Regions from separate parts of the Ferrovum sp. genome, predicted to be linked through region 1. Evidence: riboswitches for the same ligand, from Rfam matches in the RefSeq annotation. Region 1 holds a riboswitch; the other holds the start of a gene.
What was found. A riboswitch is a leader RNA that binds a small molecule or an ion and turns the genes downstream of it on or off. The one in region 1 is predicted to bind cobalamin.
Positions count from the first base shown of each region.

Region 1 (22,558 bases):
GCAATTCCAGTTCGGTCTGCATGGCAGGATCGAAAAATCGCAAGGTGTTGCGTCCCGAGGTCTTGGCCTGATACATCGCGGTATCGGCATATTTGAGCAGGTCGTCCAGACCAACACCATCGCCGCAAAACAGGCTGATGCCGATGCTGGATGAACTGTGATATTCGACCCCTTGAAGAACAAAGGGCTGGTTGATGGCTGCGAGTATTTTCTCCCCGACATCCCGTGCCGCCGCCGCCGCATGCTGGACATCTTCGTTCAGATCCTCGAGCAGGACGACGAACTCGTCCCCCCCCTGGCGGACAACCGTATCATCGCTGCGCACACAATTCTGGAGACATTTGGCGACCTCAACCAACAGTAAATCGCCGACATCGTGTCCTCGAGTATCGTTGAGTATCTTGAAATTATCCAGATCGATGAACAAAATTGCGCCATGGCTCTTGTGGCGTGCGCTGAACCCCAGCGCCTGCTGCAAACGGTCCCGCAACAAACGACGGTTGGGCAGCATGGTGAGCGGATCGTAGAAGGCAAGTTGGTAGATTTTTTCATCTGCCTCCCTGTGGCGCGTAATGTCTGAAAATACCCCGACATAATGCGTCACCTCTTCATTTTCATCGATCACGGCAGTAATGGTCAGCCACTCCAGGTAAATCTCACCATCCTTGCGCCGGTTCCAGATTTCCCCCTGCCAGTATTTGTCGCGAATGAGAGTTTCCCACAGACTGCGATAAAAAGCCGCATCCTGCCGCCCAGACTTGAGCATGGCCGGTGTCTGGCCTATCGCCTCAGTGTCGCTGTAGCCAGTCAAACGGGTGAAGGCGCGATTGACACGGATGATACGGTTGTTCCGATCCGTAATCACGATACCTTCCTGGGTGTCGAAAGCCGTAGCGGCGATATGCAGTTCCTGCTCGGCTCGCTTGCGCTCGTTTTCCCGATCGAAACTATCCAGCGCAAATGAGATATCGCGCGACATTTCATCGATAACCCCGGTCATTTCAGCGTCGAATGCGCTGGCATGGGAATGGTAAACGGTGAATACCGCGAACGGTTTTCCAGAGCGTGGAATCGGAAAGGAGCCACTCGACCCCCAGCCGTAGTGCAACGCGCGCGCGCACCATGGTGCCGAGATATCGTCCAACTTGAAGTCGTTGACGACCACATTGCGATTTTCTCGAAATGCAATGGCAGATGGTCCGCGCCCTTCAGGCCGATCCTCCTTCGAGGAAATCACGAGACCGTTCAGGTATTCGGCCTCCCCATAACTCACCACCGGCTCGATCACCCCATTGGCTTCATTCAATTGTCCAATCCAGGCCATCTTCATGCCACCAAAATCCACCGCCATCCTGCACACCAGCGGGAACAGGGAGGCCTCTTCATCCATCCGAACAATGGCCTGATTGACTTCGCTGATTGCCTTGTAAAATTTCGTCAGACGTTCGTTGCGCGCTTCCAGCATTCTTCGCGCACGGGCTCCCTGCTCTGCCAGCAACGCCCGCTGGACGGCAGGAGCCAGTCTGGCCAGTCGGTCTTTCAGCACATAATCCTTGGCACCGGCATGGATCAACTCCACCGCCTCGATGTCGGAAAGCGCACCGGTAACCATGACCACCGGCACTTCAGGATGACTGAACTGCACGATCTCCAGTGCTGCCATGCCATTGAAATTGGGCAGGTTGTAATCCGACAGGATAACGTCCGGATGGAATTCATCGAGCGCCCGAATGAATGCATCCCTCGTTTCCACACGCATCGAAGTAAAAACAATACCGGCCTTGCGCAGTTCACGCCCGGCCAATTCCGCGTCGGCAGGTGTGTCTTCCAGCATCAAGACATGCAACTCGCGGGTCATGTCCCCCACCTCCATGACTACTTCGTAACCGGCGGGTGATTTACCAGCAGCCAGTAAAGCCCCAACTCGGCTACCGTCTTGGCGAATTCGTTGAACTCCACTGGTTTGCTGATGTAACTGTTGACGCCGAGTTGATAACTCTCTGCCACATCCCTGTCTTCCTTGGACGAGGTGAGTACCACCACAGGAATCGTTTTGGTCCGCTCATCATCCTTGACCCGGCGCAGCACTTCCATGCCATCCACCTTTGGCAACCGCAAATCCAACATGATGACCTTGGGGCCATTCGCCACCTGACGCCCGCTATAGGCTCCAGTCGCAAAGAGGAAATCCAGCGCCTCCGCGCCATCCTTGACCCACACCAGTTTGTTGGTGAGATTTTTTTCCTTCAGCGCTCTGATCGCCAATTCGGCATCGGTTGGATTATCTTCCACCAGTAAAATTTCCACTTCTTCCATCATATGACTCATCCGCTCTCTCCATTTGTCGGCAAGGTAAAGTAAATGGTCGCGCCTTCATTGACCTTGCCCTCAGTCCATACCCGCCCACCGTGGCGATTGACGATACGCTTGACGATGGCGAGTCCGATGCCGGTGCCTTCGAACTCATTCACGCCGTGCAGACGCTGGAACACGCCGAACAGTTTGTCGACGTACTGCATGTCGAAACCGGCACCATTATCTTTTACATAGTAAGCGATTTCACCCTGACCGATGGAAGCGCCCACCCTGATCCTGGCAGGCTCTTTGGAACGGCTGAATTTGAGGGCATTGGACAGCAGGTTGACGAATACCTGGCGCATCATGGCGCGGTCACCCATCGAGGAGGGCAGGTGCTCGATCTCCACCCGCACCTCATGTCCATCCATGGCTGGTCGCAACTCCTCAAAAACCTCGTGGGCCAGCCTCTCCATGTCGACCTCGGAAAAATTTATTTCCACTCGTCCTGCGCGGGAAAATCTCAGGATGTCGTCAATCAGTTGTCCCATCCGGCCGGTATTGTCCCGCACCACATTGAGCAATCGACGACCTTCGTCATCCAACTTGTCGGTGTAGTCATCCAGCAGGATACGGGAGAATCCGTCTATGGCGCGTAAGGGCGTGCGAAGGTCGTGCGAAACCGAATAGGAAAACGCCTCCAACTCCTTGTTTGCGGCCTCGAGTTGCACCGTCCGCTCCGCGACGCGAATTTCCAGGTCGTCCTTGAGTGCGCGAAGTTCGGCCTCTGCCCGCTTGCGCTCCGTGATATCACGTCCAATGACCAACAATTCCTTACGTTGCCCCTCATCTCCGAATAGCGGCACCTTACGCGTTTCCACGACCACATGTTGATCCTCTACGGTAAAACTTTCTTCGCCGACCAATAGATGTCCGGCTTGCCATGCCTTTTCATCGCCCACCAGACATCCTTCATGCGCTGCGCGGAATGCCGGCTGCAGATCCGCCAACTCCATTTCGGTTTTGCCCTGCCAGGGAAGGTCATGCAATTGAAACATCTGCTTGGCCGAATCGTTGATAATCAGCCAGCGTCCTTCTCCATCCTTCAGAAAAATCGCATCGGGGATGGCTTCGATCAACGCGGTCAGTTGCCTCTGGGTCAATTCAAGTTGCTGTTGCTGGTTCTTGAGAGCGGCGATCCGTCCTATGATGAAAAACAGGAGGATCTGCAAAATAATCTGCCCAAAGACAAGTTCCTTCAGCACGGTATGCAGGATTTCGAAATTTTCCGACAAATCGATTCTGAGATCAGAGGCCCCGTTGGCCGAACCCACCGTGACATGATGGCAGGACAGGCAATCTGTGCCGTGGAAATCATGGCTTGCAAGATACGGCGTGATGACGCGCAGCATGGGTTTGCCGTTCACCTGCTCGATCGAAACATATGGGATTGATTTTCCGGCCCTGACTGAATCCTCGATCGTCTGTTTCACCAACGGGTCGTCCAGATGTTCCTCCGGCAATCCTGGGCCGAATTGCCTGACCACCTGATCTGAACGCAGCAGCCGTAGAGAATCCAACCGCTGCCCTTCTGCAATTTTTTTGATCATCAATTGACGGTCGCCAGAATTGCGAATCGCCCCGTCCACCATCATCATATTGGCACTATCGATGACCTGCATGGCAACGCCTTCTGCACGTTGCGTCCCGCTGGAAATGATATTCAATTTCATCTGTTGGTAGATGAAGAACGTTGCCGCAGACAATAACAGGAACAACAGGGGCTGAATCTGAAGTTGAATCTTGTTCTGTAGCGAGAGGTTATCGAACCATTTGCGAATCGGCAGTTTCCCTCGCCATGCAGCCTCAGGAACAGCCTCGACTCCCACCGCCGGAGGTTCCTCTTTGGTCATCTGGAGATACCAACTGTCCGCATGTGTCTATTCCCAGTGCACCGTTAACCCATGATGAGGAATGACTGCTCTTGAGTCTGGTTATCGGGAATCCTCCGGAAAACTTTAGCAGAAGGCTGAAAATTGATGATTGCCAAGCGGAGCGATCAGGTTTTCGCACCAAAAATAAAAACTCCTGACACTTACTGATCGCGGTTCAGGGCATGCAAGTGCGCGGCATCATTGAGCCGGAGTACCCTCATCTGCATCGTCGCATCAAAAGTCAGCAGGTTGATACAACAGGGCTCTTGCTGAATCCGCCAGTAGGCCGACAAAGGCAGATCGAGCGCCTGCATCAAAATGACACGATTGACGCTGTCATGGGCCACCAGAACCACCGTCTGGCCCTTGTGCCGGGCGAACAAGGCACGCAAAGCATCGGTGGTGCGCAACGCAACGGCCTGTAACGACTCGCCTTCCGGAAATTGCATCCATTGGGGAGCACGCTGCCAACGCTCCAACTCTGCCGGGAATTCCGCCCCCACCTCCGCATGTGTCTTCCACTGCCACTGGCCATAGTCGAAGTCATCGAATCCTTCATGGACCTGCGTGGAAACCCCACATACCCGTGCGACCTCGGCCCCCGTGGCTTGACAGCGTTTCCGGGGGCTCGTCACGACTGCATCCGGTTGAAACTGACTGGCAACTGCCCTGGCCAGGGCAGCGGCCTGTTGGCGTCCAACGGGGGTCAATTCCAACTCCATGCGACCTCTAAAACGCGGGGGATCGATACCTTCGACCTGACCATGGCGGGTGAGAATAATTTGCATCTCTCGTCTCCCTCAGAGGTTCTTGAATCATCCTGGTGGCGTAAGTTCAAAAACTCACAGTCGATCGGCCAATAACTTTTCCAACTTGATCTGATCCACCGTGAACCCGCGAATGCCTTCTGCCAGTTTTTCCGTAGCCATGGCGTCCTCATTCATTTCCCATCTGAATTCGGCTTCCGTCATCGAAGGAGGACGGGGTTTGACTTCTCCCACCGGTTTCAGACGGCGGGTCAATACGCCTCGGGTGTTCTGCAGTTCTTCCAGAAAATTGGGTCCGATCGTCAGTCGGTCACACCCAGCCAGCGCCACGATCTCGCCGACATTTCTGAACGAAGCCCCCATGACCGTGGTGGGATAGCCATGTTCCTTGAAGTATTGGTAGATCTTCCGAACCGATTGTACGCCGGGGTCTTCCTCCGGCGTAAAAACTGCGCCCTTACCCTTGTACCAATCCATGATGCGCCCCACGAAGGGTGAAATCAGCGTCACGCCAGCCTCTGCGGCCGCACGGGCCTGGGAAAAACCGAACATCAGGGTCAGATTGCAATGGATGCCCTCATGCTCGAGAATTTCTCCCGCCTTGATGCCTTCCCAAGTGGAAGCAATCTTGATCAGAACCCGCTGGTTGCCGATCCCGGCTTCGTTATACAGGCGGATCAATTTTCTTGCCCGGGCCAAAGTGGCTTGCGTGTCAAAGGAAAGACGCGCATCCACCTCGGTGGAGATGCGGCCCGGCACGATCTTCAGGACTTCCAGGCCGACATCCACCGCCAATTTATCGCTGGCATCGCGAAGTTGCTGCTCCGCCTGACTGCCCTGCGCTTTCGCCCAGGCGATCGCATCATCGATGAGTGGACGGTATTCGGGCAATGCAACCGCCTTCAGCAAAAGCGAAGGGTTTGTTGTCGCATCTTCCGGCTGGTGGTGTCGAATCGCTTCAATGTCACCGGTATCGGCAACGATGGCTGTCATGGACTTCAACTGATCGAGCAGTGTTTCTACAGTCATCAAGAAACTCCTTTCACTGATTGCCTAAACGATGGTAGGTCACGCTGACCAGACCAGCGTCGAATTGTAGGGTATTCGGGTTCAGGACTTTGTACCAAACTGTTTCGGTCCCGTCGCCCTTTTTAACGGAGACTCCGACTTTTTCCTGACCGTTCCCCTCTTTTTCGATTTGGTAACCACTCACCTTTTCCTCCCTGCTCTCGTCAACGCCAAAAGCGGTCGAGGTCGTGACCACAGAGTCCCGTTTGAATTCCAGCGTTCGGGAAGCACCCAACACGGCCTCCGATTTCCACTTTCCAAGGAGCGGATTGCTTTCCCCACAGGAAGACAGAACCAGCGCCAGCACCCCATACATGATCGTTTTTTTCACGAAACCTCCCTTTCCAGGATTCTCCGTCACGAAAACCAACGCAGAAACGCAGCGGCCGTCAACGCCAGACAGGCCAATCCGGTGGAACCCGCCCAGACCATCATCCGGCGAGAGGCCGACCAGGAGCCCCCCCACCCCAGGCAGGTGGCCATCAGTCCCGCTCCGCCGCACACGCAGGATACCTTGATCATGAGGGCAATCACGGCAATCCCGTGGATATCGGGAAATCGGTGATCCGAACGATAGGTCACCCAGCCAAAAGTAGCCCCCGTCAACCCCTGCACCAGCCATGCAGACAGGACGAAAAGCGCAAGAGTCCGGGAGGGCGACTGACGCAGCAGGGCAACCCGGAACCCGTATCCACTTACTCCGACCACCAGCAAGGCTCCAAAATTATGAAGCACTTGAATGAGTGCATACTCGAGCAGGGTGCCCATGCATCATCCTCATTTCACCGTAAAGGAAACACTGCTCTCTACCCCGGTCAAACTGTGACTCGCTGTGGCTTCCTTGATCGTGATCCGATGAGTTCCCGGTCCCAGGTCAGGCAACTGTTCCGAACAAGGGCAGTGACTCATCTGGTGACTGATGATGGGTTCATCCTGTTGGTCCACATACACATGCAAGTGGTTTCCATTGGCACTGGGGTGCACCTGATACTTCACCACATGGGCACCCGTGGTCCAGGTTTCTCCTTGTTTGGGGGACAAGATTTCAATACTCGCACCACCTGCTGCGTAGGACCCCAACGGCAAAACGCAGAGTGCGGCAAACAACATGCCATACATCCTTTTTCCTGTTTTGTTCATGACTGTCTCCTTGTGGGTGGTTACATCGCTATGTGTTATGGCTTCACCTGCCCGAACAAGTGGAACCCAAAGCGCGCCCACTTGTCAAGACCAATGATACGCGAGAAAACGAGGTTGACCCCATGCGCCCTGAAGCGAATATCGAACTGTATATTTCCCTGCTGGGCGGAACCGTCATTTCCCTTTTTCTCATCGTGGGCCAGGTGGTGGCCTTGCGTTCCCGCGTAGCCGCTGTACGTGAACGCTGGGCAAATTTCCATCGGCATAAAAACTGGTTTCCGCTGATTCTGGAAATTCTTGGGGTCAGCAGTTTTTTCCTGATGCAACCCTTCCTGATCGGTTATCTGATCGTGCTCTCCCTGGATGGATTTACGCCGGTCTTTTCCACTCATCTGATCCAGGAATTTCACCGGATTTTCAGGTAGAGCCCCCTATCTGACCTATTCCAGCGACACCCTTCCCCGGACTGCTTTCCTCCCCTGAAATCCTGTACCATGGAGGAGGGTTCCGGTACGCCTGCCCGCCAGAGTGGGTGAGGTCCGGCGCACGGTGACCCGGTTGATTACACTGGTCTTGATGCCCATGAAAAAGATATCCGTCGACAATCTGAGAATCGGAATGTTTGTCCATGAAATCTGCGGAAGTTGGATGGATCATCCCTTTTGGGCATCCTCGTTTGTGATCAGTGACCGAAACGACTTGATCTCGTTACAAAAAAGCAGCATTCGTGAGGTGTGGATCGATCCCGACAAAGGGAGGGATACGGACCCTTCCGTTCCGGTCTCTGCCCCCTCTCCGGTTCCGTCATCGTTGATGGAAACGATCAAGGAAGCCAGGGCGACCAAAGTTGCCACCCAGAAAACCAGTTTTGAGGATGAACTGGTTCTTGCGCGCGGCATTCATGCCCGCTCTCACGGTGTCATCCACAGCCTCCTGACGGAAGCCCGCATGGACATCCCGGTCAATCTGATGGCCGCTCACCAACTCGTCGAGGATATCTGCAATTCAGTCCTGCGTAATTCGGAAGCGCTCATCAGCCTTCTTCACGCCAAGACCAAAAAAACTTACCCCTATCTCCATGCAGTGGCCGTCTGCGCTTTGATGATTGCCCTGGGAAAACAGATGGGGTTTGACAACGGTCTGTTGAAACGACTGGGCATGGCCGGACTGCTTCTCGATATCGGAAAAACCCTGCTCCCCCTGCCCCTGCTCAACAAACAGGCCCGCCTGACGGACGAAGAATTCGAGATGATGAAGTCTCACCCCCTGCTGGGGTACCACCTCTTGCAAAACCTGGGCGTCGACGATGAAATCATCCTCGATGTATGTGCCCATCACCATGAAAGAATGGACGGAAAAGGTTATCCAGACTGGTTGCCCGGAGAAAAGATTTCGATCTATGCCAATATGGGCACCTGCTGCGATGTTTATGATGCCATCACCTCGGAACGCAGTTATCAGACAGGGTGGGCACTGGGTCAGGCCATCCGAAAAATGGCCGAATGGCAGGAAGGCCAATTCAATCGCACCGTCTTTCACGCCTTCGTCCGAACGGTGGGGCTATATCCCTCAGGAACGCTCGTCCAGTTGAAATCCGGACGCCTGGCCTACGTCGTGGAACAACATCCGGGCAGTTTGATGACACCTTTGGTAAAGGCATTCTATTCGACCCGACAGAACGTTTTCATCGAACCGCTCATGCTCGACCTGGGCAAATGCGGTGACGCCATCCTGAACGTCGAAGACCCTGCCAAGTGGCATTTCAAGGCAGCGCACCTCCTGTGAGGAGAACCGGGCTCAATCTCTTGTCTGCTGGTGAAAAACCAGATCCTCCACAGGCCTGCCTTCCACCAGATGTTGCTGGACGATCCGCTCGAGATTCTCTGAAGTGACGTTGTAATACCACACCCCATCCGGTTGCACGCAGAGAATGGGCCCTCCCTTGCAGGCTGCGAAACATGCCACCCGGGTGCGTTTGACGCGCAGCGCGCCCTTATCGAGTCCCGCCACCTTGAATGCCGTTCCAAGGCTGTCAAAGAGGGTTTGCGACTCTCCCTGCAGGGTACAGCGCGGACCCGTACACACCAATACATGGCGTTTGTAGTTCCCAATGGCGGGTTTGATCGGAGAATGCCCCGTATCTTCACTCATGCGCCTGCTCCTTCTTTTCCCTTGACCATTTTCGTTCCCATCGTCGCCGATGCACGGTAAAAACTTTTCACTTCCTCCGCCGACCACCGTCCCTCTCCATCCTTGGTCAGGAGGAAGGACACCACGAAGTCTCCGTGCGCATCCGTAAAATAGATCCCGGCCTGACGTGTCCCCTGCCGTACAAACCAGCCATGGGCCAGCGAGGACACATCTACATGTAGGTGAAAATACTCATGAACCAGATTCAGCCGACCTGACTCGAAGGTCAGATCCCGGGCGGAAATCAGGAGTTCCGCAACGGCCCCCCCATGACGCACCACTGCACGCAATTTCCCCCATCGATGCATTTCCTGCAGAAGAAGCTCGAGTTCCGTCGGCGCAAAGTGACAGGCCAGCACTCTATCCAGGGCATCGTCTTCCGGGTTTCCCGCCACCGCCTCCAGAATCTGGGCAAGCGGCGCATCGAAATGGTCCGCCACCTGACGCAGGGAGTGGTCCGGATAGGTTTGCAGATAAACCCGGACAAACTCCTTCCAGCCCTCCAACCCCAGGGTCAGGGAACGCCCGGCCTGTTCTCCGGGTTTTGCCTCTCCCGTCAATCCTTCGTATTTGTTGGTATACCCCCGCGGCGTCACCATCAGGCCAGCGCGCACAAAGGTACTGCTGTTTCCGATCAACACCGTGGTCAGCATGCCGATTTCCTGGTCTGCCATGGTTTCCAGGGTAACGAGTTGAATATGCTGGCGACGGCGGTAGGCGGATTTGACCACGGCCACGGGGGTCCCGGGGTCCCGGTATTCCAGCAGCAGGCGTTGGGCTTCCACGATCTGCTGGGTGCGGCGGCCACTTTTTGGATTATAGAGGGCGATGACGAAATCTCCCCGCGCAGCCGCCCGCAGGCGCTGGGCGATCACCGGCCAGGGGGTCAGGAGATCAGACAGGGAAATGGAACAAAAGTCGTGGGTCAAAGGGGCTCCCACCAGGGATGCACAGGCATTCAAGGCACTGGCACCGGGGATGACCTCCACCCTGATCTCGCTTTCCGGCGTCCAGCCTGCCTGAAGCAAGACTTCGTAGGTGGGGCCTGCCATCCCGTAAATGCCAATGTCCCCCGAGGAAATCAGGGCGACCGTCTTGCCCTGGCATGCCTGCTCGTAGGCTTCGACGCAACGATCGATCTCCTCCGTCATCCCCTTGCGAATGATTTCCTTGCCGACCAGGAGATCCTGCACCAGCTTGATGTAAGTGGAATATCCGATGACCACGTCCGCCTCGGCAATGGCCGCGCGCGCACGATAGGTCATATGTTCCGTGGCGCCGGGGCCAAAACCCACCATCAATATTTTTCCTGTTTTCATTCAATTCTCTTTCATGAGTGCAATGGACACCGTGGCATGTTTCCGGTCCGCGCCACGATGTTTGAATTTTTCCAGGATCAGACCTTCCAGTCCAACCCCCGCCGCCAATAATGCGGCGGCTTCAGACACCGCCGGGGTTCCCATATACCGGCGCACCGTTTCCGAAGGATTGGGGACGGTGACTCGGGACAGTTGTGCCGCATCAAAAAAGAATAACGGCCAGCCTTTCGCCTCGGCCAATGCCAGCACGGCCGCTTCATCGTTCTTTTTGTCGATGGTCGCCAGACCGACGACGGCACGTTCCGTCAGCCCAACCCGCTGGAGGCCCAACAGCACGCCTTCGCTCAGGGTGGCAAACGCCACGTCCCGATCGCATCCCACGCCCACCATGACTTTCATCCCGCTACGCCAGAGGCGGGCGATACACGACCAGCCGCTCCTTCAGACGATCCCACACCGACCCGGAAATTTCACGCCGGGTCACCCAGAGTACGGCTTTGAACGACGACAGGTCAACCTGTTCGAATTCATCGAATAGATGAATATTGGAAGGGAGGGGGGTGGGACGGGTCCACCATCGCCGGCTTCCGGCTTCCTGCACGAAAGCGATGGGTTCTCCGTTGACCACATGGGCCGAAACCCGGGTAATATTGATCTTGGGGGCCTCTACCTGCCAACCCAGTTCGCGCCCCAGAATATCCACGGGGATGGTTTTCCCCACATCGGATGCAGTGGTCAGGACGGCTTCGGCGCCCAGCAGTTCGGCCAGATGCAAGGCAAAAGCATTGGCCCCTCCTACATGCCCCGACAGGACGGGAATCACATAGCGGGCCGCATCATCGATCACCACCACCCCGGGGTCTTCATCCTTGGATTTGAGGTGAGGAGCCATCAGACGCACCACGGCGCCCAGGGAAATGAACAGGACCAGTTGACCGTAGTCAGAAAACAGGTCCGCCATATGACCGCTCAACGCCCCGGACAGGATCCTGACCGGATGGGACAACGCCGGCGGAAGATCTGGAGCAAATTTTTCCGTCACCACAAGATGGGCCTCGGGCAATCGGGGCAGCAGGGTCAGGGCGCGAGCCAGACCATGTTTGGTAATCGCAACAAGCGCGACAGGGGGCGCAGCCATTTCATTCATGGATAGAAGTCTCCGGGAGGGAAGTTTTTTTTCGGCAGCCACGCAGGATCGTCCCGCGCACCCGCGCCGGGTTACGCACCAGCATCAAGGATAGATAGTTGACCTTATGCCCGCGCAGGCGGCTGAGCGCCCGTTCCACTCGTTCCAGGGGCGTGCCCGCCTTTTCGATGAACGCCGCATGGGCCAACAAGTCACGCCGTTCGAGAAGATCCAGAATGTCGTCCAGCAGGGGTTTGACCTTGAGCAAAACCAGGGTATCGAAATCCAGCAACAAACGCTCGATCATATCGATCCCATAACTGGCCGGAATGATGGCGATGGTTTCATCCGTTTCGGCCAGCGGCATGCCCACAGTGGCCGCCGCCGCATGGTAGGAGGAAACCCCGGGCAAGGTTTCGATGACCACTTCCGCTTCCAGGGCCCGTACGGTCCGGGACAAGTGACCAAAGGTGGAGTAGGTCGAAGCATCTCCCTCGACCAGAAACACGACATCCTGCCCCGTTCGTAACTGCTCGAGTACCGCTTCCGCAGCCCGCAACCAGTAACCAGCCAGAATTTCCGGATCGTGGGTCATGGGAAAAATCAGCGCCCCCCCTGTGCCGGGTAACGCTCGTCCGGCACGCTGGACGATGCCGAGTGCATGACTGTCTGCGCCCTTGCGACGCACCGGATAGGTCCAATAGAGGTCCTCCCGTTGCAGCAACGCCCAAACCTGCCGGGTGATCAAACCCGGATCCCCAGGCCCCAGGGAGGCGCCATACAGCCGGCCGTAAGTCCGCGCGCTCATGGACTGCCCACCGCAGGCACCGACTTTTCGGCACACAGGATCCAGACCGGATTTTCGGCCTGCAAACGATGCATCTCCAGAATGGGGCGACTCCGCGCCGCCTGCAGTTGAGTGACGTCCCACACGGTGGCAGAAGCCGCCAGACAGTCCAGAGCCGTGCCCAAATTTTCCAGGGTGGCGAAGTTCATCACCAGATGCCCACCCGGACGCAGTCTTTCCAGGCAGAGCAGGATCAACTCGCGCAGTTCGCCCCCCGAACCACCGATGAATATGGCATCAGGATCGGGCCATTCCGCCAGGCCTGCCGGAGCCTTTCCCTGCCACAGGGTATAATTGGTCACCCGTAAACTGGCCCGATTCCTGAGGATGATGGCCGCATCCTCCGTGTTCTTCTCGATGGCATAAACGTGACCCTGGGCACATAGCCGGGCCGCCTCCAGCCCCACCGACCCCGAACCGGCACCGATGTCCCAGACCACGCTGTCCCGCTGCAAGGCCATCCGGGCCAGGGAAACCGCACGAACTTCGCGCTTGGTGATCAGCCCCTTGTCAGGTTTGCGTTGATCGAAGCGCGCATCCTCCAAACCAAACAAGGGATCCTCCGGAACGGCGCAACACCGCACCAACAGGACATTGGGCTCAGCAAAAACACGTTGGGACATGGTCGTGACGTCCATCCAGTCGTGAATGCACTCCCTGTCCTGCAAAAGACATTCCGCCACCGCCATCTCAAAATCTTCGGCCACTCCCTCCGCCAGCAACATGCGCGCGATCCGTCCGGGCGTGTTTTCCGGACTGGTGAGAATCCCCACCAGTTTTTCTCGAACGAGCACTTGCAACACCCCATGGAGCCCATGCTCGGGACCTGCCCCCACACGCCATTCGCCTGCATCACGACTGTGCACGGAGGCCATTCGCAACGTCTGCCAGGGTTGTTTCAAACGGGCGCAGGCGATCTGGATCAAGGAAAGGTTGGGTTCGATGAGGACCGCCGAGCGCCCCAATTTCTCCACCAGATATCCCCCGATACCGTGGCAAAGGGGATCTCCACTGGCCAGAATCACCACCCGCCGATGGCCTTGCCGAGCCTCGACGACCCACTGGGGAACCTGGGGCAAACGCCCCGTCAGATCCCGACACTCGGCATCGGCCCGGATCAGCGCCCGGAGCAATTCCAGGGTCCGCCCTCCCCCAATGACCAGATCCGCCTCCTGAACACCCTTGAGGGCGGCGGGGGTCAATCCCTCCACGCCGTTGTCCAGTACGCCGATCACCAGACAGGGTTCATCCATGCCAATCCTCTCCGGAGACCCGTGCCAGTTCATGACCATCAAAATCGCACATCAGTACCTGCAGGGCAAATTTCCCCGGATAACGGCCATACAAGGTCTGTATCACCCGTTGACCCAAGGCTTCGTAAAATTCTGCGGTCAACCCCAATTCCTCCATCCGTTCACTGGCATAACGCGCCATCTCCGATTGCCGAATGGCGCGGCACACGTCTGCCGGCGCTCCCACCGTGGCCGCAATCTCTGCCAGCAGATCCGTGTCCACCGGGTTGCGGTTCGCGTGGGTAATGGTTTCTCCCTGGGCGATCTTGGTCAGTTTTCCCACCATCCCGCCAATGATGACCCGTGCAATCCTGCACTTCACCACGGTATCGAGCGCATATTTCAAAAAATCCCCCATCTGCACGAAGCAGGCGGGAGCCAGATGGGGCAAGGCCCCCATGACAAACTTCTCGGTTCTCCCTCCGGTAGTCAGCACCACCGTGTCCTGTCCCTGATTGGCAGCCACTTCGATGCCCTGGATGACGCTGGCCCGAAATGCGGCCGTCGAGTAAGGATGCACGATGCCCGTCGTCCCCAGAATGGAAATCCCCCCCACAATGCCCAGACGGGAATTCAATGTCCGCTTGGCCAGAATCTCGCCCCCCGGCACGGAGATACAAACCTCCAGGCCCTGCTGCACCAGGACCGCCTGCGCCACCTGACGCACATTGGCCTCGATGTTGCGGCGCGGCACTGGATTGATGGCAGGCCCCCCCACCTCCAGTCCGAGTCCGGGCATGGTCACCGTACCCACCCCCTCGCCGCCCTTCAGGCGTACGGCTCCGGGCGCATCCGGCAACCACCGGACATCCGCGGTCAGTGCGGCCTTGTCCGTCACGTCTGGATCATCGCCGGCATCCTTGATCACGACCGCATGGGCCGAAAAACCGTCCGACTGCCCTTCGGATACGGCAAACCGGACCCTCTCCCCATTGGGCAAGTCACATTCCACTTCTCCCGGCACCGAACCCTGAATCAGCCCAAGTACCGCTGCCCGGGCGGCGGCAGCGGAGCAGGCGCCGGTGGTAAATCCCTTGCGCGTGCCCTTTGGTTTTTTGTCCATGGACGCAGTTCAAAAAAGATCGGCGTGGACTTCAGCCAGAGCCAACAAGGCATGGAGGACGGCCACCACCAGAGTGGATCCCCCCTTTCGGCCCTCGATGAGTATCCAGGGGCATTCCGTACTCTGACTCAACAGGTTTTTTGATTCGGCTGCAGAGACGAAACCCACGGGCATTCCGATGATCAGAGCCGGCCGGATCTGATCTTCCCGCACCATTCGCAAAATCTCGAGGAGTGCGGTGGGCGCATTTCCGATGGCCACGATACTCCCTTCCAGCAACTGTCGTGCCCGGGCTTTGCGCATGGCCTGAACCGCGCGCGTCGTGTGCTGGATTTGGGCCTGAATGATCACATCCTCATCAGAAATGAACTGGTGGGGCTGCATCCCGTAATGTTCCAGACGCGGTTTGGACAGACCCACGCAGATCATTTCCACATCGGCAACGATGGGCGCCCCGCTTCGAATGGCTTGAAGCCCCGCCTCGATGGCCCGAGGATGAAAACGGGTCAACCCGTTGAAGTCAAAATCCGCCGATGCATGGATCATGCGTCGAACAACCTGCCATTGAGCATCGGAGTAAGCATGGGGGCCTGCTTCACGATCCACGATGGCAAAGGAATCATGTTCGATGCGCCGTCCCGCATCGGTAAGTTGTTCGGTGATGATCGGAGTTTTCATGGCCCGGACCTACTGGACGGAAGCAACCACGGAAGGATGGTCGTGCACATGGCCACCCTGTCCATGATCCGCAGAAAATTCACGGTATTTGCAGCCATCGCATTCCATCATGTGCTGGGCGGCGGGATCCGTCGCCTCCCGGATTCGTTGCTCCAGCAGTGCATAGATCTCCTCCTCAAACCCGAAATAACTGGACAAGGCAAAACGCACCTGCGGATATTGTACTTCGAGCGCACCGACCTGACGGCGAATGCGCTCGATCAGCGTACCGGTGAACAGATAGAAAGGCAATACGACGATTTGCCGCGCCTCCAGTTTGACCTGCCGTTGGACCACCGATTCCAGACGGGGATAGGTAATTCCCGTAAAAGCGATGTCCACCCAGGGGTGAACGCCTTCTTCGTAGAGCCAGCGTGCCATTTTTGCCACCTCGCCATTGGCCACACGGTCCGAAGAGCCCCTCCCCAGAAGAACGATCCCCGTGTTGTGAGGATCCGGCATATCCAATTGGGCCAGGGCATGGGCCAGATTGCGTTTGAGAATTGCCAGGATTTTGGTGTTCGCCCCCAGATGCGGACAATAGATGAATTCCACCGCCGGATAACGCAGACGCGCCTGCTCGATATGCTCCGGAATCTCCATTTTGACGTGACCTGCCGCATTCAGAATGAGCGGAACGACCACGACCTGCCCGCCGCGCTGGGCTGCCCTACTCAATCCCTCTTCAACCAGAATCTCCGCAAATTCGATGAAACAGACCTCGATATTCCACTGAGGTTGGCGGCAGCGCCATTGTTCCGCAAAGGATTCGATTTCCTGGTTGCCGCTCCGTTCCCGGGAACCATGCCCCACCAGCAAAATGGTTTCATTCTTCATGAGAGATCTCCGGATTCCTTGCTTGCCTTGCGATAACGATGGGAAAACGCGCCATCGTAAAGTTTCGAACGTTTGATTTCGGCCCATCCCCGGGCCCCCAAGGCGGGACTGACGATGATCATGGCCTGACTGCCAATTTTTTCCCGCCGGCACCGCTCACGGATATCGGCCAACGTCCCCCGCACGATCTTTTCTTCCCCTGGCCAACTGGCTTTTTGTACCACCAGCACCGGGCTATCCTCCGCCCATCCTGCCGCGCGCAGGGCACGCTGGATCTCGGGAAAGAGGGTGATGGACAGAAAGAGGCATAAGGTACAATGATGTGCGGCCAGGGACTCCAGATCTTCCCCGGCAGGCATCGGCGTGCGTCCGGCCACCCGGGTCAAGATCACGGTCTGGGTCACCTCCGGCAGGGTCAGCGTCTCTCCTGCCGCGGCAGCAGCGGCCAATGCAGAAGAAACACCGGGCACCACCGACCACTCGACTCGAGCCTCGTCCAACGCCCGCACCATCTCCACCAATGCGCCATAGAGCCCGGGGTCTCCCGTCTGAAGGCGAATCACGGTGACGTGGCGAGCCGCCCGTTCGATCAGCCATGCGGTAATCTCTTCCAAAGTCATGCCCTTGGAATCCCGGATTTCGCAGTGGCTGGGCGCGTAACGGGTGGCCGCTTCATTCACCAGAGACCCTGCATACAGGATGGCATCTGCCTGCTGCAGCAACTTCACCCCCTTGAAGGTCAGAAGTTCGGGATCCCCAGGGCCCGCCCCAACGAACCATACTTTACCCGCCATGAGATTCCCAACCTTGCCTGAAAGAATCCGACGCCCCGGACAACGTCCAATGCTCAGCGCACGAGAGCTTCAACACGATACTCGAGACAGTGGCGGGCAATGGGGGAGTCCCGATGACCTTTGAAAGCAACCAGCAGGGTCCAGGTCACTACCGGCTCGATCAGGACCAATACCAGGTACGAAGCCGCAAAGGTGGCCCAGGCCGAAAGTGGCGTGGGAATCTCGCTGAGCGACAGCCAGAACCCCACCATCAAGGTCACGCCACTGTAATAAAGCGCATCGAGTTTGAGAATGGTTTTGAGATCGGCCGTTTTCAAACGGTGTCCCACCGTGCCATGCAGCAGCACCAGGGGTATGGCCAGCGACAGGGTATTCACCCCCAAATGCACGAGGTCCGTGGGAACGAACAGGAGCCCCTGCAGGAGCAGGCCCAGGCCGAAACCCAACAGGGTCGGCACGAAGCCGAAGATGAGGTAGATGGGCATGGCCCCAACGAAATGCAATTCCGAGGGGCCGACCGGGAGGTGGTACATCTGCATGAACAGAGTGAAAAAAACCGCCGCAATGGCGGTACGAATCACCATCGTGGGCTGGCGGAGCAGAGCAAGACTCTGACTGCCCAAAACCCCAAGTGCCGTCACGTTCGCCACGGCGATTTTGGCGGAAGAAATATAACCTGGTTCGATATGCATGACGATTCCCTTATATGATCAAGACAGTAAGGGAGTGAGGCAGGAATACCGAGTGATCGGCAGACATCCCTGATCTTCAAGCCATTGCAAAGAACCCAGCCTTCGCCTGACCCGTTACCGCCCACACCCCGTGGCTACAACACTTCAATGAATACAGGCCGGTCTTCTGGCTTACCTTCGACGAAGCACCCACCTTCCCACACCCTCAACGGCGCAGTGGCTCTCAGGTACTCCTCAGGATTACAGCAGCGGGGGCTACGCCGGAATCATGCAGGGTCTTCCCGCATTCACCGAACTTCCCGTTTCACCTCTGGACGCGATAACGCGCACAGTGGCACCTGTATCAATGGATGCAGTATAAACCATTCGCCAGAAGCCCGTCGGACTTCGTGCTGTGTCCCGAAAAGGATTTGATACAACTGGCACACCCCCCTTCTGAGATCATGGCGGGTAATCATTTTTCGGCAGGTGGCCTGTTAAACTCCACGAAGGCCAAGGGAGGAATCGATGAAGAAATGGATCATTCCATGGACAGGCGCGCTGTTGCTTTGCCCTTCCTGGTTATGGGCGTGTACCGGAAACTGCGGAGATCAATGGGCGGTGCTGACCCCGCGTGGCACGATTGCCGACCACGAAAAAACCCTGATTCTGACGGCCCTGGGCCTGATGCTGCTGGTGGTGGTTCCCGTCATTCTCATGACCTTTCTGTTCGCCTGGAAATACCGCGCCTCCAACCCGCGGGCAGACTACGATCCTGACTGGGATCATTCCATCCTCATCGAAGGGGTGGTCTGGACCATCCCGACCCTGATCGTAGCCGTGCTGGGCTATCTCGTCTGGACATCCTCCCATGCCCTGAGCCCCTATCGACCCATCGCTTCGCAGCAACCCCCGCTCGAAGTACAAGTGGTGGCCATGGACTGGAAATGGCTGTTCATCTACCCGGAGTGGCACATTGCCACCGTCAATCAACTGGTCATTCCCACAGGTGTCCCCGTTCACTTCAGCCTGACGTCCGATGCGGTGATGAGTTCTTTTTTCATCCCGCAATTGGGTGGACAGATCTACGCCATGGCCGGCATGAAAACCCACCTGCATCTGATCGCCGACCAACCCGGCGTCTTTCAGGGCTATAACACCCAGTTCAGCGGGCAGGGTTTTTCCGGCATGATGTTTGAAACCGTGGCGACTTCCGGTGAAGCATTTCAACGATGGGTTCATCAGGTTGAAACCGGCGGTCAGGTACTCGATCGCGCCACCTTTGCCGCCCTGGAAAAGCCTTCCATCAACGAAGCACCCCGCCTCTTCGCTCTGGCGCTACCGGACCTTTTCGACCGCATCCTATCCCAGGACAGCACGCTCCGGCCGATGACGATGACGTCTCATTCCCCCGCCCCCATGACTGCCATCGAGGATTGACCCCGTGGAAGAACTCATTTTCGGTCGTCTGACCTTGCGCGAAATCCCCTATGACAACCCCATCATCATGGCAACTCTGGGCGGTTCCACCATGCTCCTGCTGTGTATTACATTCCTGATCTGGTACCACGGCAAATGGTCCTATTTGTGGAAAGAATGGTTCACCAGCGTCGACCATAAGCGGATTGGCATCATGTATGTCGTACTGGCCCTGGTCATGCTCCTGCGCGGTTTTGCCGATGCGCTGCTGATGCGTACCCAGCAGGCCCTGGCCGAAGGCAGTGCGCAGGGCTACCTGCCCCCGGACCATTACAACCAGATCTTCAGCGCCCATGGAACGATCATGATCATTTTCGTCGCCATGCCTTTTTTCATCGGCCTGATGAATATCATCGTGCCGTTGCAGATCGGGGCTCGGGACGTGGCCTATCCGTTTCTCAACTCGGTGAGTTTCTGGTTGACGGCCTCCAGCGCCGCACTGGTCATGCTCTCTCTGGGATTGGGCAATTTCTCCCATGCAGGTTGGTCGGGATACCCCCCCCTCTCGGAAAAATATTACAGTCCGGGCCCAGGGGTGGACTACTGGATCTGGGGCCTGCAACTGGGGGGAGTGGGGACCCTCATGACCGGCATCAACTTCTTTGTGACGATCCTGCGCCTGCGCGCACCCGGCATGACCCTCATGAAAATGCCGATCTTTTCCTGGACCATTCTGGTCACCAATGTACTCATCATGCTGGCCTTTCCTGCCCTCACGGTGGTTCTTGCCCTGCTGGCCCTGGACCGCTATACGGGAATGCATTTCTTCACCAACCACGGGGGAGGAAACCTGATGCTGTTCACCAATCTGTTCTGGATCTGGGGGCATCCTGAAGTGTATATCGTGATCCTCCCGGCCTTTGGCATCTATTCGGAAGTGGCAGCCACCTTTTCCAGAAAGCGGCTCTTTGGTTACACCTCCATGGTCTATGCCTCCGTCGCCATTGCCATGCTTTCCTTCATGGTCTGGCTACACCATTTCTTCACCATGGGGGCGGGTGCCAACGTCAACGCCTTCTTTGGGATTGCCACCATGATCATCGCCATCCCCACGGGGGTCAAGGTATTCAACTGGCTCTTCACCTTTTATCGGGGGCGAATCGAATTCACCACGCCCGTGCTGTGGACCCTGGGTTTTATCGTCACCTTTTGTATCGGCGGCATGACTGGTGTCTTGCTGGCCGTGCCCGGCGCCGATTTCGAATTGCACAATTCCGAATTTCTCATTGCCCATTTCCATAACATGCTGATCCCGGGCGCCCTGTTCGGCTATTTTGCCGGCTATGCCTACTGGTTTCCCAAGGTTTTCGGGTTCAAACTGGACGAAAGCTGGGGCAAACGGGCCTTCTGGCTCTGGATCGTCGGCTTCTACCTTGCCTTCATGCCCCTGTATGCCCTGGGTTTCATGGGTATGCCCCGGCGCCTCCTCCACTATGACAATGCGCATTGGCAACCCTATCTGGTGGTGGCCTTGAGCGGAACCCTGATCATCTTCGGGGGCATCCTGTGTCAGATCCTGCAACTCACCTTCAGCATTCGTAACCGCGCCCAGTTGCGCGACGAAACCGGAGATCCCTGGGATGGACGTACGCTGGAATGGTCCGTTCCCTCTCCCCCACCTGCCTATAATTTTGCCCGGATTCCCCGAATCCACACACGGGATGCCTTCCTCACCATGAAAAAGCAGGCACGAGACACGGAAGAGGTGGATTATGAGGCCATCCTCCTGCCCCGCTCTTCCAGCCTGGGCCCCCTCATGGGGGGGTTGACCTTCGTTCTCGGCTTCTCTCTGGTCTGGTACCTGTGGTGGTCGGCCATCCTTGCCCTGGCAGGCCTGCTCGGCTGCGTCATCGCCCGCTCCTGGGACGAACACACCGAGGAGGAACTCCCTGCGTCGGCAGTTCGCGCCATTGAAACGGCATTGCGCCATCCTGGCGCTTCCGCCGCCGGTACGGAAGAACACCCGTCCCTCCAAAAATTCGCCTTTGAGAGGCCCCCCCTGCCATGACCCCTGCCATGACCCCTGCCCAGCCCCTCCCAGACCTCGGAAATCCCGTTCGGGAACACCCGGACCACGATTCGGTGGATCTCACAACCTTCGGCTTTTGGCTTTACCTGATGACGGACTGCGTCCTTTTTTCTGCGCTCTTTGCCACCTATGCCGTGCTTCACAAGAATTTCGCCGGCGGGCCGACCGGCAAGGATCTTTTCGATATCCCCTATGTCTTCGTCGAGACCCTATGCCTGCTTCTATCCAGCACCACCACCGGCTTTGCCCTGTTGTCCATGCAACGCCAGGACCGCACTCGTCTGCTCTGCTGGTTGGGATTGACCGCCTTACTAGGCCTGGGTTTCATCGGAATGGAGATCCATGAATTCATCCGCCTCGTGAGCGCAGGAAATGGCCCCCAGCGCAGTGGCTTTCTGTCTGCCTTTTTCACGCTGGTGGGAACCCATGGATTGCACGTCACCATCGGTCTGCTCTGGATGATCAACCTGATCCTGCAAATCGGGCGCCGCGGGATCACCGTTCCCATTCAGTCGCGCCTGATCCGACTCAGCCTGTTCTGGCATTTTCTTGACCTGATCTGGATCGGCGTCTTTACCCTCGTTTACCTCATGGGAGTCCGCTCATGAAGACATCCGTCGCCCGCCATGGCTCCCTGCGCGCCTATCTGGGCGGATTTGCCGCCTCCCTGTTCCTGACCCTGGCCTCCTTCGGACTGGTTCTCTATGGCCCCCCCCTGGAGTCTTCACTCCTGTTCGGAACACTCGCCCTGCTGGCCATTCTCCAGATCATCCTCCAGATTTATTTTTTCCTGCATGTGGATACCTCTTCCGAACAACTCTGGCACCTGCTTCCCCTCCTCTATACCCTCCTCATCGTCACCCTGCTGGTGGGCGGCACGCTATGGATCATGCACAATGCCAACCTGCACATGATGTCGGGGATGGACCCCTAGGAATGAACACCCTCGCCTTCGGGGCCGCCCCTTCCCGGCGGGACCTCCTGTCCCTG
Region 1 is NZ_DAHVHV010000007.1:21,134-43,691, reverse strand. It holds gene M6F29_RS03285 (EAL domain-containing protein) at 1-1,858, opposite strand, end outside; gene M6F29_RS03280 (response regulator) at 1,876-2,319, opposite strand; gene M6F29_RS03275 (sensor histidine kinase) at 2,325-4,208, opposite strand; gene M6F29_RS03270 (histidine phosphatase family protein) at 4,391-5,017, opposite strand; gene tal (transaldolase) at 5,072-6,025, opposite strand; gene M6F29_RS03260 (hypothetical protein) at 6,039-6,395, opposite strand; gene M6F29_RS03255 (hypothetical protein) at 6,422-6,832, opposite strand; gene M6F29_RS03250 (hypothetical protein) at 6,842-7,204, opposite strand; gene M6F29_RS03245 (hypothetical protein) at 7,327-7,629, shown strand; gene M6F29_RS03240 (cyclic di-GMP phosphodiesterase) at 7,781-8,989, shown strand; gene M6F29_RS03235 ((2Fe-2S) ferredoxin domain-containing protein) at 9,002-9,355, opposite strand; gene cobJ (precorrin-3B C(17)-methyltransferase) at 9,352-10,713, opposite strand; gene M6F29_RS03225 (cobalamin biosynthesis protein) at 10,714-11,112, opposite strand; gene M6F29_RS03220 (cobalamin biosynthesis central domain-containing protein) at 11,117-11,860, opposite strand; gene cobI (precorrin-2 C(20)-methyltransferase) at 11,853-12,647, opposite strand; gene cbiE (precorrin-6y C5,15-methyltransferase (decarboxylating) subunit CbiE) at 12,644-13,939, opposite strand; gene M6F29_RS03205 (cobalt-precorrin-5B (C(1))-methyltransferase) at 13,932-15,041, opposite strand; gene M6F29_RS03200 (precorrin-8X methylmutase) at 15,051-15,719, opposite strand; gene M6F29_RS03195 (sirohydrochlorin chelatase) at 15,729-16,595, opposite strand; gene cobM (precorrin-4 C(11)-methyltransferase) at 16,592-17,389, opposite strand; gene M6F29_RS03185 (energy-coupling factor ABC transporter permease) at 17,443-18,081, opposite strand; cobalamin riboswitch at 18,221-18,438, opposite strand; gene cyoA (ubiquinol oxidase subunit II) at 18,589-19,500, shown strand; gene cyoB (cytochrome o ubiquinol oxidase subunit I) at 19,517-21,547, shown strand; gene cyoC (cytochrome o ubiquinol oxidase subunit III) at 21,544-22,176, shown strand; gene cyoD (cytochrome o ubiquinol oxidase subunit IV) at 22,173-22,502, shown strand; gene cyoE (heme o synthase) at 22,505-22,558, shown strand, end outside.

Region 2 (7,033 bases), on a different contig from region 1:
CTGGGTCACCGAAACGAACGACACCTTGTGGCGCTCAAAAATCTCCACCAACCGGGCAAAATCGGCCAGGCTGCGGGTCAGTCGGTCAATTTTGTAAACCACCACAATGTCCACCCGATCCGACAGAATGTCATCCATGAGGCGCTTCAAGGCTGGTCGCTCCATGTTGCCACCGGAATAACCGCCATCGTCATAGTCGTCGGGGACCGCAATCCACCCTTCGGCGCGCTGGCTGGCAATATAAGCTTGGCCCGCTTCCCGCTGGGCATCCAGAGAATTGAACGACTGATCGAGACGCTCGTCGGTGGAAACCCGCGTATAGACCGCACAGCGTTTCCTGGAAGCCAGGATATTCATTTCGCCCTCCGCTCAGTTTTCACCAAACCAAAGAACAGCGGCCCAGACCACTGCGTTCCAGTGATGTGGCGGGCTGTCGCCGACAGACTCTTGAAACGCCGCCCCTCATATTCGAATGACCCATCAGCCAAGGCTGTCACCCGATGTTCGCGGTTATCGAACTCGCGCTCAAACACCGTACCGGGGACAACCCGAACACCGGTCGTCTTGCGAACCTTCATCCTGGATTGGGCCTCACCGATGCGCAACAACTGCTGGTGCACTTCGGGCTTTATGCCACCAAACGCCTCCTCCTGAATCTTGTAGGCCACGCGCCCTTCAACATAACTCCGGTTGTGATGATTGGGGCGACGCGGAAAATACTGGTCCCACAGCGACCACAATTCTTTCATCGCCAGTTTCGGCAACTCCGCCACTCTGGTCGACACGGTTCGATTTTGGGCCTTCATTTTTACTCTCCTTCTGGTTGAGACGGAGTCATATGAAGGCGCTTGGGGGCCGAGAAGCCAAGACAAATATCACTCTCTCGCGGACGTGTGGAATCCAGCCTGGCGATCGCTGCCGCCATGATGGAAGCGGCCTCCTGGGCACGCGCTCGCGCTGACATGAGCTCCGGTGGAGTAGGTATGACAGTCATTCTGGGTACCATCCGAGTTGTTAAACCGTCAGGAATAATATCGCCCGGAGGGGGTCAGACAATCATGTTTCGGGGGAAGTGATAGGAAAGACCCAAAAACTTCGCTGAAATATGTCCCAAGCCATTCTCTGACCACGACAGTTTATGTGCCCCTGGCTACATGCTAAAATCCGCCGTGCAAATGTGAGTTGTTTCACATTTGGGGTGCCCAAACCGTGAGTCCACGGAGAGGGTGAAACGGGAAACAGGTGTAAACCCTGTGCTGCCCCCGCAACGGTAAGTTCTGACGACTTCATCACTGTAGTCACTGATTCAAAGGGGTTAACGCTCCTGAATTGGGAAGACGATGAAGTATGGGAACGAGCCCGGAGACCGGCCCCACGCATCAAGTCGCCAGAATGGTCTGGCGCACCGGAAATACTGCGGGGAGGCAGTGTTCGGGTTCAATATCTCGTTTTTCAGGCTATTGGGCTTTTTTCCCCTGGTGTTTCCCTGTTATTTCACTACAGGGAGATTGTCATGTCACATCGTTGTTATTCTTACCGCTCCACCCCTCTTTGGCGCTTTACCCCCCTTCTTTCTCTGGCTGTTTCATGGGCCCATGCCGATGACGGCGTTCCCAACCTGGACCCGGTTATCATTACCGCCACCCGCATCCCAGAAACCGTCAGCGACAGTCTGTCGCCGGTAACGGTCATTACCCGGGCAGACATTGAACGCAGTCAGGCTCAAACCCTGTTCGACCTGTTTCGCGGTCAGGTTGGAATGGATGTGTCCAGTTACGGCGGTCCGGGTCAGGGCATGAGTGTCTTCATGCGCGGCACCGATGCCGATCATGTGCTGGTACTGGTGGATGGCATCAAAATTGGCTCGGTCACCACCGGACAAGCGGCCTTTCAGGATATTCCCGTGGAGTTGATCGACCACATCGAAATCGTCCGTGGTCCACGCTCCAGCCTGTATGGCTCCGAGGCCATTGGCGGCGTGATCCAGATCTTCACCAAAAAAGGGAGTGACACCTTCAGCCCGACCCTGAGTACAGGCGTAGGCAGTTATGGCACCACGTTGGGCAGTGCCTCCCTGAGTGGGGGAATGGGAAATGGCGGGTGGTACAGCGGTGGAGTGTCCGGTTTCGACACCACCGGATTTCCCGCCTGTCACGGCACCAATGCCAACTTTGCCGGATGCGGAGTCACCCCCGACCCCAATATCAACGATGGCTACCACAACCAATCTGGACGCCTGCGCATGGGATGGCATCTGGACAATGGCATGGATGCCGAAGTCAACTGGCTCCATACCAGCGGCACCAGTCAGTATGCCGGTTCCGCCCCGGTCAGTCCCTATGGCCTGTACAACTATCCGATGCAAACCAGCCAGCAGGTGTTGGGAGCGAGCCTGACCTGGAACCCCACCACCACCTGGCAAACCCTGTGGCGCGTGGCCCAGAACCAGGACGATTCAAGCAATTTTTACAACAATTCCCTGAGCGGACAGTTCAACACCACGCGTAACAGCGCCACCTGGCAAAACACCCTGACTCTGGCCACGGGTCAGACCATTGTTGCCGGACTGGATGACCAGACGGATGAAATCACCAGTGCCACCACGGCCTATGGTCTGACTTCCCGCGCCAACCTCGGCCTGTTTTTGCAGTATCTGGGGCAGTTCGGCCCCCAGGAACTTCAACTCTCAGCCCGGCGGGATATCAACCAGCAGTTCGGCACCTGGACCACAGGCAGTGCCGCCTGGGGCTATGCCCTGACCGAACGGGTCAAGTTCACCACTTCCTACGGCACGGCGTTCAAAGCCCCCACCTTCAATGATCTGTATTACCCGGGCTATGGCAACCCCAATTTGCGTCCGGAAACGTCTGGCAGTTTCGATGCGGGCCTGAATGGCAAGCTGGACCAGGGGGACTGGTCTCTGCACGCTTATGAAACCCATATCAACAACCTGATTGAACCCTATCTCAACCCCGTGACCTTTGCCTATTCCGCGCTGAACATCAACAACGCCCTGATTCGCGGGGTGGAAGCCACTTACGGGACGCAACTCTGGGGATGGTCGGTGCGGGCGGTGGGTGACCTGCTGGATGCCACGGACCGAACGGCGGGAGCAACCTATGGCTCCTATCTGCCACGCCGTGCACCCCAGTCGGGTTCCCTGAGCCTTGACCGCCCCTTCAGCACCGTCTGGAGTGGAGGAACGACGATTCGTGCCGAAAGTGCGCGCTATGATGGGCTAGGGAATACCTACCGCATGGGCGGGTTCACCACCGCCGATCTGCGCGCCGAGTATCGCATCAACCCCCAATGGCGCCTGCAGGGTTCCGTCATGAACCTGCTCAACAAGGATTACCAGACAGCCTACCTGTATAACCAGATGGGCCGGGGATTTTATCTGACAGCGCGCTACGCTCCCTGAAATCCTGACCGGTGGCAATGATCCCACCGGCCGTTCCTCATCAATGCTATATTTCCACCCTATGTACTATGGAGAACCCTCATGTCCCGTTGGAATCCTTCCCAAACCCGATTATTTTTAGTGCTTGCCATCGTTTTTATGGTGACACGCAATCATCAATGGACCCCAGTGCTGCACCTCCCCGATGCCTCCCTTGCGGTATTTTTCCTGGCAGGGATGCTGCTCACCTCGCGCTGGACCTTTCCCGCGCTCTGCCTCCTGGGCGCCGGGGTGGATGCCTGGGCCATCACCCAGGGGGGTGTTTCCAGTTACTGCGTTACCCCAGCCTACGCCCTGCTCCTGCCCGCCAGCGCCACCCTGTGGCTCAGCGGTCGCCTCTCCGCCCGCCTTTCACTGAAACATCCGGGGGACGGCTTTGCGCTCTCGCTGGGAGTTTCTCTGTCCACCCTGGGAGCGGAACTGTTTTCCAGTGGCGGATTCTATTTTCTCAGTGGCCGTTTCCCTCATCCCACTTTGTCCGGCTTCCTGCCTCGGCTCCTGCAATACAGCCCCGCCGTCATCGGTGCCACCCTGTGTTATGTTGCAATGGCGATGATCCTCAAACAGTTAGTGTACTCTCAACGCTCTACCGTCCCAAACCTGCGGAATTTGGAGTTGCCACGGCATCCCTGAGATTTGTATAGCCCATCCCCAAGAGCCAGACGACAACGGTGATAGCAACGGAGACTCGATCGACGAACTGTAACGGTGCGTTGTGAATGCAACCATGGTCACTGTCCAAGTCGCTGGCCCTCTTGTGTGAAGAATTCAGGAGCCTTTGTACCGCGTAAAGCGGGGGTGTCAACCATGGGTTGTCGCTAATAACCCCCCTAAGCAAGTTGCGGGGAATAGGGCCCGATGAGGGTGGGAAAGAGCCTGGTCAGAATCCGGCTCCGCTCTTTATATTGTTGATTATCACCGAGCACGTAGTTCCCACCACTTATGTAGCGCCACCAGTGACCAGATACTTTCAACCACTCCAAATGGCCAAGTGCCGGCAAGAAAGCCGTAAGCCGCCGATCCCATACAAGCCATGGCAAAAGCCATTGTAAACCAATGGGAGCGTGATTCGAAGGCGTAAAACAGCATCATCAGGGTGACAACTGTAGCCCCGTAAACTGTCAATAGCACTTGGTGGCACCTCTGCTTAGATTGCTGATACTCCAGCATAAACTGGAAGTTATCACCATTGGCGGTTTTTTGTTGGCGCCAACACTCGTACTGACCGATGGGCGACCCCTGTAAATGTCAAACTACTGCCTCCCTGAATACTTCAGCGACGAACTTGCAGGCGATTTCAGGTCTGGGCAATGTCGGCGCTCGATTGCCGGCCTGGTCTCTCCTGCTTGCTGGCGTATCCAGTCGATCACTTCATCTTTATTTTCGCCATTGATGGCATATCTACTGAGGTGGGGCAGGCCAATAACGGTCATTACATGCGAACCGATTGTTCCATGTGCGGCCCGGACCGACCAATTGCCGTGTCTGGCGGGGGTGGTGTGTTTTGTAGGCGAGCCCATTTTGTTTCGTATGTATGCGTAAGCCGATATATCGGAATTTCCGATGGAGAGAATTACTTTGGGTTGAACGATATCCAGAATGAGTTCATGTACCGGCCAGCAGAGGTCCGCATCGCCCGGATACATCCTCTCCTTGGCGCTACGGCTTCTGGCAAATATCAGGTTACTGGCGCATACTACTTCGGGTTTTTCGCCTAATGCGCACAGCAGGTATCGGACCCGCAATTGAAACGGTGATTCCCCTTCAGGATATCCACTCCAGTCTTCGTCCAGGTAGGCATTTTTACTTTGTTGTGGCAGTCCTTGCAACGATTTCAGTATTGTTGTTGGAATGGATTCGGGATCCCCTCCAGGGTTGTAACCCATGAGGTAATAACTTCCCTTGCACAGGGTTGATGCCGCGCTGTACAGGATGGACCCCGGTTTTTGTGGAAAAGTTGGTGATTTGCCAAGTAATTGTCGTGCCTTTGTCGTGAAGTTATTGATGAGGTTGTCTGTGGTCTGCATGAGCCTCTCCTTGTATTTTATGATGCCCACTGATAGGTCACCCCGGTGCATAGCCAAGTGGGATACTGGAGCATCCCAGCAATATTGCAACTTCATTTCGCGCAGTGTCTCACCTTCCAGATCACTTGTCTTTCTGCTTCCTGAAAAACTCCAGCATCTGCCGATAGGTCTCACGATCTTCTGCATCCATGTTCATGTAATTCCGTAAAAAAATCACATCCTCCGGATTGGCTTCTGCGCCCAATGCTTCGGACGGTGTTTCACCCAGCAAGTCCTGAATGGTAATACCCAGGGCCTTGGCAAGATTGTTCATCACGGTGGCCGAGGTCCGCTGGGTACGCTGCTCAGGGTTGTTTTCCAGGGCCCAGATGTAACTTTTTGAAACGCCCACGGCCTTTGCCAGTCGTTCCATTGTCAACTTCCGTTCCTGGCGCAATCGTCGCAGCCGACTGCCAAAAGGTGCACTCACAATTTCATCTCCTGATTTCTGTGAAATACCATGAAAGAGAACCATGGGGCTAATGGTAGTTGACACGAACGATGAGAAGTGTAAAATTGTTCGAGAGTTCTCTATCGTTATACATTTAGTCTAATTTTAAATACATTTGTGACACAAAACGAACTCTGTTACCGACCCCGGCCTGGAACCCGCCGCAGTGACAACCGAGGTGTTTGGGATGCCGTTGCCGACGCTCCCTTGCATAAGAAACAGGAGCTGACCGATGGTTAATTTTCGTGGTTTTCTGCGCAATCTCCCCCTCAACACCGATTTGATGCGGGATTTTCTGGCAGAACATCTCTTCGATACGGAAGATGTGCTGGACTGGTCAACGGACGAACCAGCGTTGGCAGAATCTCTGGCAGACGCCATCGAAACCCACCCCGACCCAGCCGTTCGAAATGACCTGATCGCCGCCATTGAACAGGTGGCACAACTCGCCGATGGTGCTGGTTCGCGCCAGATGATGGGGGTGTGCAGCGCCTGTCCAGAGACCGCAGATGCATTCCAGAATCTGGAGTCGCCAGAAGAAAGGGCACTTTGGCTCTATGTGAACATACCGGGCAAATTTAACGAGGCGATCGTTGCGCGCCTGTTCGATGAGGGGCTGGCTCGGGATTCGTCTCAGCGCTGGACCCTGCCGGCCTGTCCGGATCTGAAACTCGACCAGGACTCGCTAAACGCCATCTCGGCAACCGTCTCGACTTTCTACCTCAAACGATTCGGCTACGGTCGCCACCACAAACCTTATGTCGTCTCCCGACACGTCGAGGGCAGCATTCTCCTGGTCATCGACTTTTCCGACCACGCGTGCAATCGTGCTCGCTGGGAACATGGAACGCTCCGGCGCAGCCCGTTGATCCTTTCCCGCACTTCGGTGCTCAACTTTCACCTGGCCACCGGACGCACCGAAACTGTCGCCCCCGGCGGTGCTGAGGCGCAGAAGGTTCTGGTCGAGACATTCGCCGAACACGGCCTCAAGAAAAAAGGCGGCGCATTGCAAATAAATCGACAGGTTTACCGCCTGGATTCGCTGCTGGATGGCGT
Region 2 is NZ_DAHVHV010000016.1:808-7,840, reverse strand. It holds gene M6F29_RS05290 (recombinase family protein) at 1-357, opposite strand, end outside; gene M6F29_RS05285 (DUF2924 domain-containing protein) at 354-806, opposite strand; cobalamin riboswitch at 1,180-1,389, shown strand; gene M6F29_RS05280 (TonB-dependent receptor domain-containing protein) at 1,514-3,421, shown strand; gene M6F29_RS05275 (hypothetical protein) at 3,503-4,093, shown strand; gene M6F29_RS05270 (hypothetical protein) at 4,714-5,487, opposite strand; gene M6F29_RS05265 (helix-turn-helix domain-containing protein) at 5,609-5,956, opposite strand; gene M6F29_RS05260 (hypothetical protein) at 6,210-7,033, shown strand, end outside.
Region 2: another riboswitch for cobalamin. It lies ahead of M6F29_RS05280 (TonB-dependent receptor domain-containing protein); the one in region 1 lies ahead of M6F29_RS03185 (energy-coupling factor ABC transporter permease).